Regions from separate parts of the Bradyrhizobium zaerense genome, predicted to be linked through region 2. Evidence: riboswitches for the same ligand, from Rfam matches in the RefSeq annotation. Region 2 holds a riboswitch; the other holds the start of a gene.

Region 1 (4,416 bases), 300 kb from region 2:
CTTGACGCCGATGGCGTCGCAGAGCTCGACGAAATCCTTGATGGTGCAGAAATGGATGTTGGCGGTGTCGTACCAGCTTGCCGGCAGGTTTTCGGTGCGGGGCATGTGGCCCCCACCAGCAGTTGAAGCCGCATCTTCCAGAAGCCGAAATTCGGGAACGACACGATGGCGCGGCGGCCGATGCGCAGCAGATTCTCCAGCACGACCTTGGGCTGCCGTGTCGCCTGAAGCGTCTGCGACAGGATCACGTAGTCGAAGGCGTCATCGGGATAGTTGACGAGGTCGGTATCGGCATCACCCTGCACCACCGCGAGGCCCTTGGCGACGCAGCGGTTGACGCCCTCCCGCGACAGCTCGATGCCGCGGCCATCGACGCCGCAGGTTTCCAGCAGCTGCAGCAGATCGCCCTCGCCACAGCCGACGTCGAGCACCTTCGATCCCGGCTTGACCATCTCGGCGACCAGCACATGGTCCGCGCGAAAATCACTGGGCTGCCCGGTCGCAATGCCGCCCAGCGGCAGCACTTCCTGTACAGACATCGCTAGCCGTCCTTATCCTTGAGCCCGCGCGCCTTGCCGGCCGATTGCAGGAAAGCACGCGAGATATCGAAGAATTCGGGCACGTCGAGCAGGAAGGCATCATGGCCGCGATCGGTCTCGATCTCGGCAAACGACACCCGCGCGCTCGACGCGTTCAGCGCATGCACCAGCGCGCGCGATTCCGAGGTCGGAAACAGCCAGTCGCTGGTAAAGGAGACCACGCAGAAGCGGGTCTGGATTCCGGCGAACGCCTTTGCCAGCACGCCGCCATGATCGGCGGCGATGTCGAAATAGTCCATGGCGCGGGTCAGATAGAGATAGGTGTTGGCATCGAACCGTTCGACGAAGGACGAGCCCTGGTAGCGCAGATAGCTCTCGACCTGGAAGTCAGCGTCGAACGAAAAGGTCGGCAGCTCGCGGTCCTGCATGCGCCGTCCGAACTTGCGGTGCAGCGCCGCGTCCGAGAGATAGGTGATGTGCCCGGCCATCCGCGCCACGGCGAGGCCGCGATGCGGATGCGTCGCCTGATCGACATAGCGTCCACCATGCCAGTCCGGATCGGCCATGACCGCCTGCCGGCCGAGCTCGTGGAAGGCGATGTTCTGCGCCGAATGACGCGTGCTGCATGCGGTCGGGAGCGCGGAGAACACGCGGTTCGGATAGGCCGCGGTCCATTGCAACACCTGCATGCCGCCCATCGACCCCCCGACAACGCAGAGCAGCGTCTCGATGCCGAGGCGGTCGAGCAGCATGGCCTGCGCCCGCACCATGTCGGGGATCGTAATGATCGGAAAATCCAGCCCCCACACCTTGCCGGTTGCGGGATTGGTCGAGGCAGGGCCGGTCGAGCCCATGCAGCCACCGATCACGTTCGAGCAGATGATGAAGTACTTGTCGGTATCGAGCGGGCGGCCGGGGCCGACCATGATTTCCCACCAGCCCGGTTTGCCGGTCAGCGGATGAACATTGGCAACGTGCTGGTCGAGCGTCAGCGCATGGCAGATCAGGATTGCATTGGAGCGATCGGCATTGAGCTCGCCATAGATCTGATACGCGATCTGGAACGGAGAGAGATCGATGCCGCAATCGAGCCGCAGCGGCTGATCGGCGCCGAAATGCGCGACCGGCGAACTCGGATGATCCACCTCATGCGACCGGTCGTCGGCACTGATCGCGGGACTCGGAATCGACTTGACGCCAACCATCTGACCATCGACCTCGTTTGCGATCGGACTTCAGATCGCTACTGACATCAGGCCATAAAAAACCCGGCCTGAACGATAGGTTCGGCCGGGATCGAAAGCGTCCCCGGCCTGTTTAGCGAGTTTTTTAACGTGGCTGCAAGCCGGCCGGCTCAAATGACCACGGAACAGGCAAAACCTACCGGCTTGGGCGGTTTTCGTCAAGTCACGGTCCGGATCAGCCACATTCCACTCTGCATCCTCAGCCGAACAGGCCCTATTTTCCTTTGCATTTCTCTTTGCTTTCACCGCCCATCCTGCCTAATCAGAGGTCGATCGCAGCGGATCCGGACTTGCTGGTCTCCTCGTCCGATCCGTATTGGAACGCCTCTCAATAGCCGCTGTCAGATATGTCTCAACGTCCGCCCGCGCCACCATCGCTGCAGGAATTGCGCAAGGAGATCGACGCGATCGACGAGGGCATGCATCGCCTGCTGATGCAGCGCGGCGACATCATCGACCGCCTGATCCAGGTAAAGCAGACCCAGGAGGTCGGCTCCGCCTTCCGCCCGGCGCGCGAGGCCGCCATGATGCGCGACCTCGTGCAGCGTCATCGCGGCATCCTGCCGCTCGACACGGTCGAGAGCATCTGGCGCGTCATCATCTCGACCTTCACTTACGTCCAGGCGCCGTTCGCGGTGCACGCGGACATCTCGGTAAGCGAGCCCGCGATGCGCGATTCCGCGCGATTCCATTTCGGCTTCACGGTGCCCTACGTCGCGCATTTCAGCGCGCAGGCCGCAGTCGAGGCGGTGGCGAAATCCAAGGGCGATCTGGCGCTGGTCTCGGCGACCTCCAGCCGCACGCCGTGGTGGCTGTTGCTCGAGCAGGAAGGTGCGCCAAAAATCATCGCGCGGCTGCCCTTCGTCGAGCGCGCCGACCATCCGGCTGCGCTGCCCGTGTTCGCGGTCTCGCGCGTCGCCGACAGCGCCCTGGTGACGGAGGTCGAGACCTTCAGCGTGCGCGTTTCGGGCTGGAATGCCGAGGTCGCACGGGCGCTGTCGCCGCTGGCCGAGATCGTGGCGGTGCCCGATACCGCCTTCGACGGCGCGGCCCTGCTGGTCTCCGTCACCGCAGCAAGCAGCCTCGACAAGATCAAGGCTGCCCTGATCGAAGCGGGGGCATCGGTGCGCTCCACGGCCCTCGTCGGCAGCCACGCAACGCGCTATACGGTGCCCCCGATCGGGTCGAAACCCTAAATCGCGAACCTCGACCAGCCTATCCGGAGTTGAAGATGTCCCGCCCCGTGCCGAATCCCGGCATTCTCGATATTGCGCCCTACACGCCCGGCAAGAGCCCGGTGGCCGAGCCCGGCCGCAAGGTGTTCAAGCTCTCGGCCAACGAGACGCCGTTCGGGCCCTCACCGAAGGCGATCGAGGCGTTCAAGCACGTGGCCGATCACCTGGAGGATTATCCGGAAGGCACCTCGCGCGTGCTGCGCGAGGCGATCGGCCGTTCTTTCGGGCTCGATCCCAACCGCATCATCTGCGGCGCCGGCTCGGACGAGATCCTCAATCTGCTCGCCCACACCTATCTCAGCCAGGGTGATGAGGCGATCTCCACTACCCACGGCTTCCTGGTGTACCCGATCGCGACCATGGCGGTCGGCGCCAAGAATGTCGTTGCGGCGGAGACGAACCTCACCGCCGATGTCGACGCGATCCTGAAAGCCGTGACGCCGCGCACAAAACTGGTCTGGCTCGCCAATCCCAACAACCCGACCGGCACCTATTTGCCATTCGACGAGGTCAAGCGCCTGCGCGCCGGCCTGCCCTCGCATGTCCTACTGGTGCTGGACGCCGCCTATGCCGACTATGTTTCTCGCAACGATTATGAAATGGGGATCGAGCTCGTCGCCACCACAGAAAACACCGTGGTGACGCACACCTTCTCCAAGATCCACGGCCTCGCGGCGCTGCGCGTCGGCTGGATGTTCGGCCCTGAACACGTCATAGATGCCGTGAACCGCATCCGCGGTCCCTTCAATGTGTCGACGCCGGCGATGTACGCGGCCGTCGCCGCGATCGAGGACACTGCGCACCAGGCGATGTCGAAGCAGTTCACCGAGACCTGGCGCAACTGGCTGAGCGAGGAAATCAGCAAGCTCGGGCTCAAAGTGACGCCGGGCGTCGCCAATTTCGTGCTGATCCAGTTCCCGGTCGACAAGGGCAAGACCGCCGATGACGCCGACGCGTTCCTCACCAAACGCGGTCTCGTGTTGCGCGCGTTGAAGAACTACGGCCTGCCGCATGCGCTGCGCATGACCATCGGCACCGAGGAGGCCAACCGCCTCGTCGTCGAGGCCTTGCGCGACTTCGTGGCCGGCAGATGAAGGCGGCGGCGCACTTCCAGCGCGTCGCGCTGATCGGCTTCGGCCTGATCGGCGGCTCGATCGCGCGCGCTGCGAAGCTCCAGGGCCTGGCTTCCGAGATCGTCACCACCGCGCGCTCGGAGCAGACGCGCGCGCGGGTGCTCGAGCTCGGCATCGTAAACCACGTCGTCGCGACCAATGCGGAAGCGGTGAAGGACGCCGATCTCGTCATCCTCTGCATTCCGGTCGGCGCCTGCGGTCCGGTGGCGCAGGAGATCGCTGCGCATCTGAAGCCGGGCGCGATCATCTCGGACGTGGGCTCGGT
Region 2 (4,416 bases):
GCATACACCAGCCGCTGGTCGAGTTCGAGCGGTTGGTCATGTTGATAATAATAGCCCTCGAGCCCGTCTTGCCCATCGACGCTCTGCTTGGTGCAGACAAAGCCGAGCCTGAGATCGCCGAGCGCGACGCCATTGTTGGCGTGCCAGCCGCGCAGCATCGCGCGGCTGACCTCGCCGGGCACGCCGCAGATCGCCGGCCCCTTCCAGATCCAGCGCGGCGGCGGATAGCGGATCCAGGCTTTGCGGTCGCTCTCATGCATGTATTCGACATGCACGCCGCCGATCCAGTTGGAGAGATAGTGATATTGCGCAGCCGCGACCGCCGGCGGCAGATGGCTGAGCCCGAGCTTTTCGAGTCCGGGCAGGAAGCGCTCCTGCTGCTGGCGGCGAAACACGCGAAAGACGAACTCCGCGGCATCCGCCGTGCCGCGCCGCGTGACGACGGTGAGGATCAGGCCGGTGAAGTAGGCGTGGTAGAGATCGGCGACCGCGCGCCAGCGTGTCCATTCGGCTTGCTGCGCGGAGTCTGCGGCGGCGGTCATGTTCGCTCCCGATCGTTGTTTTGATCGAGTGTGTCACTGCATTCGCCGACACACAACCTGAGCGGCACGCATGACACCCTGCACGCCGCCCGCCAATTCCGCATCACGAGTTGTGCGCAGCCTTAGTTTTGCGCAGCTTTGGCCGCGCGCTCGCGCTCGATGCGCTCGGTCACGTCGCGGGCCATGGCCACCGATCCCTGCACTGCTCCGCCGGCGTCGCGCACCAATGCGAAAGTCATCTCGATGTAGAGCTTGCGACCGCTCTTGTGCAGCGCGCGGGTCAGTGTAGGCCGCCCGGCCAGCCTCATCGCGCCGCTGGCAAGCGCGGCCTCAAAGCCTTTCCAGTGCGCGGCGCGCAGATGTTCGGGAATGATCAGGTCGAGATTTTGGCCTAGCGCTTCCTCGGCGGAGAAGCCGAACAGTGCGCACGATGCGCGATTCCAGCGCATGATCGTGCCGGAGCGATCCGAATAGATCAGCGCGTCCGCGACGTCGTCGAGGATCTTTGCATCGAGTTCAGGTTGATCTGTCATCTCGCCACCTCGGACGAAATGTAGCCCGGATGCAGCGCAGCGCAATCCGGGTTCTGCTTCCCGGCGAGGGTTCCCGGATTTCGCTGCGCTCCATCCGGGCTGCGGAATTAAACCCGGAAATGCTTGCTCAGCTTCAGGCCCTGCGCCTGGTAGTTCGAGCCGATGCGCTGGCCGTACATGGCATCGGGGCGCGCCAGCATTTTCTCATAGACGAGGCGGCCCACGATCTGGCCGTGCTCGAGAATGAACGGCACTTCGCGCGAACGCACTTCAAGCACGGCACGCGATCCGCGCCCCCCGGCACCGGCATAGCCGAAGCCGGGATCGAAGAAGCCGGCATAGTGCACGCGGAATTCGCCGACCAGCGGATCGAACGGCACCATCTCCGCGGCGTAGTCGGGCGGGACCTGCACGGCCTCTTTCGAGGCGAGGATGTAGAACTCGCCGGGATCGAGGATCAGGCGGCCATCGGGACGCGCCGCGATCGGCTCCCAGAAATCATCGACCGCATAGCCGGCGCGACGATCGACATCGACCACGCCGGTGTGGCGTTTGGCGCGATAGCCGACGAAGCCGCCGCTCTTCTCGCCGGAGAGATCGACCGACACGGCGACGCCACCGGTGAGATCGGCATCGTCGACGTCGACGAGACGCTCGGCCGCGTGCAGCGCCTCGAGCTCTTCGATGTTGAGGATGGCGTCTCCGGTTCGAAAGCGCACCTGGCTGAGGCGCGAGCCCTCGCTGACCAGGACCGGAAACGTCTTCGGGCTGATCTCGGCATAGAGCGGGCCGTGATAGCCGGCGCCGATCATGTCGAAGCGGCGGGTGCCATCGGCGATCACGCGGGTGAAGACATCGAGCCGGCCGGTGGAGCTTTTCGGGTTTGCGGCCGCGACAATCTCCGGCGGCAGCGCGAGGCTTTCGAGCAGCGGCACGATGTAGACGCAGTTGGTCTCCAGCACCGCACCGTCGGCAAGGCTGAATTCGTGCAGCTTCAACTCGTCGATGCGCTCGGCCACCGTTGCGCCCGGGCCAGGCAGGAAGCTCGCACGGACACGGTAGACGATGTCGCCGAGACGAAGGTCGAGGCTCGCGGGCTGGATCTGGCTTTCGACGAAGTCGTACGAAGGCAGGATGAGCCCCGCTTCCGCCATCGCCGCGATCATGCGGTCGGGCAGGATACCATTGGCGTCGGCGGCAACCGTGAACGTCAACCGGGGGTCCTCATCAGGGGGTGCGTGCATCCAGACATGCAAGATACAGTTTTTTACGGCTAGCCGATGGATGTCTTGACGGAAAGGGTATTGCGGAATAAGAGCATGACTTATCCCGTGGTGATTTGAGCCGGCCGGCTTGCAGCCACGTTAAATAAATCGCTAAACAGGCCGGGGACCTCTGTGATCCCGGCCAGTGGAGATTTCCAGGCCGGTTTTTTTGTGACCATTTTCGACAAGATGGTCATGCGGAGGTACCTATGTCGAAGTCGCCTGCCAACTACCGTCCCGATACCCGCCTGGTCCATTCCGGGACGCTGCGCTCGCAATATGGCGAGACGTCCGAGGCGCTGTTCCTGACCCAGGGCTACGTCTACAACAGCGCCGAGGAATGCGAGGCGCGGTTCAAGGGCGAGGATCCCGGCTTCATCTATTCGCGCTACTCGAACCCGACCATCGCAATGTTCGAGCGCCGCATGATCGAGCTCGAAGGCGCGGAGGCCGCCCGCTCCGCCGCGACCGGGATGGCCGCGGTGACAACCGCGATCCTCGCGCCGCTGAAGTCCGGCGATCACGTGGTGGCTTCGCGCGCCCTGTTCGGCTCGTGCCTCTACGTCATTCAGGATCTGCTTCCCCGCTACGGCATCGAGACCACGCTGGTCGACGGCTTCGACCTCGACCAGTGGCAGCGCGCGCTCAAGCCGAACACCAAGACGTTCTTCCTGGAGAGCCCGACCAATCCGACTCTCGACGTGCTCGACATCCCCGCGATTGCCGAGATCGCGCACAGCGGCGGCGCGCGCCTCATCGTCGACAACGTGTTCGCAACGCCGATCTGGCAGAGTCCGCTCGCGCTCGGTGCCGACGTCGTGGTCTATTCCGCGACCAAGCACATTGACGGCCAGGGCCGCTGCCTCGGCGGCGTCATCCTGTCCTCGGAAGCCTTCATCGCCGAGCACATCCACAATTTCATGCGCCAGACCGGCCCGTCGATCTCGCCATTCAACGCCTGGGTGCTGCTCAAGGGCCTCGAAACGCTGGCGGTGCGCGTGCGCGCGCAGACCGAGACGGCCGCACGCATTGCCGACGTGCTGGCGAGCCATCCGAAGATTTCGCGACTGGTCTATCCCGGCCGTGCCGATCATCCGCAGGCGGAGCTGGTGAAGAAGCAGATGCGCGGCGGCTCGACGCTGGTCGGCTTCGAGGTCAAGGGCGGCAAGCAGGGCGCGTTCCGCGTGCTCAACGAGCTCAAGCTCGCCAAGATTTCCAACAATCTCGGCGACGCCAAGAGCCTAGTGACGCATCCGGCCACTACGACCCATCAGCGGCTGAAGCCGGACGATCGCGCCGCGCTCGGCATCAGCGAGGGCTTCATCCGCTTCTCCGCGGGGCTCGAGCATCCGGACGATCTGATCGAGGATCTGACCGCGGCGCTGGAGAAGGCGTAAAGGGCGCCAAGGGCTCGGAATCGTAGGGTGGGCAAAGCGAAGCGTGCCCACCATTCACGATCACGCTGCCGATAGATGGTGGGCACGGCGCGCAAAGAGCGCGCCTTTGCCCACCCTTGTATTAGCGCGCCGGATTATAATGGCCTCGTTCCGTGAGGAATGGCCCAGCCCGGGTGGCCGCCCGAGCTGGGCCGCCGATCGATCGGATCGATGCCCACCGAAGCCTTGAGGGCTGCGTTTCGTAGCAAGATCGCGGTCGGCACTTCATCGGGACCCGCATGGTTGAACGAACTTCAGGTTCGCATAACAAGGGAGGGTCGAGGAAGATGGCCAAGCGTATCATGATCTGTGCCGGGATCGATACCGGCAAACATAAGCTCGACGTGGCGGTCGACGGCAGCTCGGAACAGTTGCGGGTCGACAACACGATGGAAGGCCACCAGGCTTTGGTAGAGTGGCTGAAGCGCATCAAGGTCAAGAGGGTTGGGATCGAGGCCAGTGGAGGCTACGAGCAGGCGGTCGTCGCCGAGCTGCGGCGCAAGCGGTTCGTCGTCGTCTTGTTTCAGCCGAAGCAGGTCCGTGCTTTTGCCACGTTCCATCAGCTGCTGGCCAAGAACGACAAGATCGACGCGGCGCTGATCGCGATGTGCACTGCTGCGATCAAGACCATCCATCCCGC

What was found. Region 2 has a riboswitch for S-adenosylmethionine ahead of AB8Z38_RS25760 (O-succinylhomoserine sulfhydrylase). Riboswitches for the same ligand answer to the same signal wherever they lie in the genome.
Region 1: another riboswitch for S-adenosylmethionine. It lies ahead of AB8Z38_RS27185 (homoserine O-acetyltransferase); the one in region 2 lies ahead of AB8Z38_RS25760 (O-succinylhomoserine sulfhydrylase).

Annotation. Positions count from the first base shown of each region.
Region 1 covers NZ_CP165734.1:5,663,617-5,668,032, reverse strand. Annotated here, with positions in the region: partial or broken gene metW (methionine biosynthesis protein MetW) at 1-539, opposite strand, end outside; gene AB8Z38_RS27185 (homoserine O-acetyltransferase) at 542-1,744, opposite strand; SAM riboswitch at 1,836-1,915, opposite strand; gene AB8Z38_RS27180 (chorismate mutase) at 2,131-2,979, shown strand; gene hisC (histidinol-phosphate transaminase) at 3,015-4,112, shown strand; gene AB8Z38_RS27170 (prephenate/arogenate dehydrogenase family protein) at 4,109-4,416, shown strand, end outside.
Region 2 covers NZ_CP165734.1:5,364,137-5,368,552, reverse strand. Annotated here, with positions in the region: gene AB8Z38_RS25775 (hypothetical protein) at 1-542, opposite strand, end outside; gene AB8Z38_RS25770 (PAS domain S-box protein) at 665-1,075, opposite strand; gene AB8Z38_RS25765 (2'-deoxycytidine 5'-triphosphate deaminase) at 1,183-2,319, opposite strand; SAM riboswitch at 2,397-2,476, shown strand; gene AB8Z38_RS25760 (O-succinylhomoserine sulfhydrylase) at 2,550-3,737, shown strand; gene AB8Z38_RS25755 (IS110 family transposase) at 4,064-4,416, shown strand, end outside.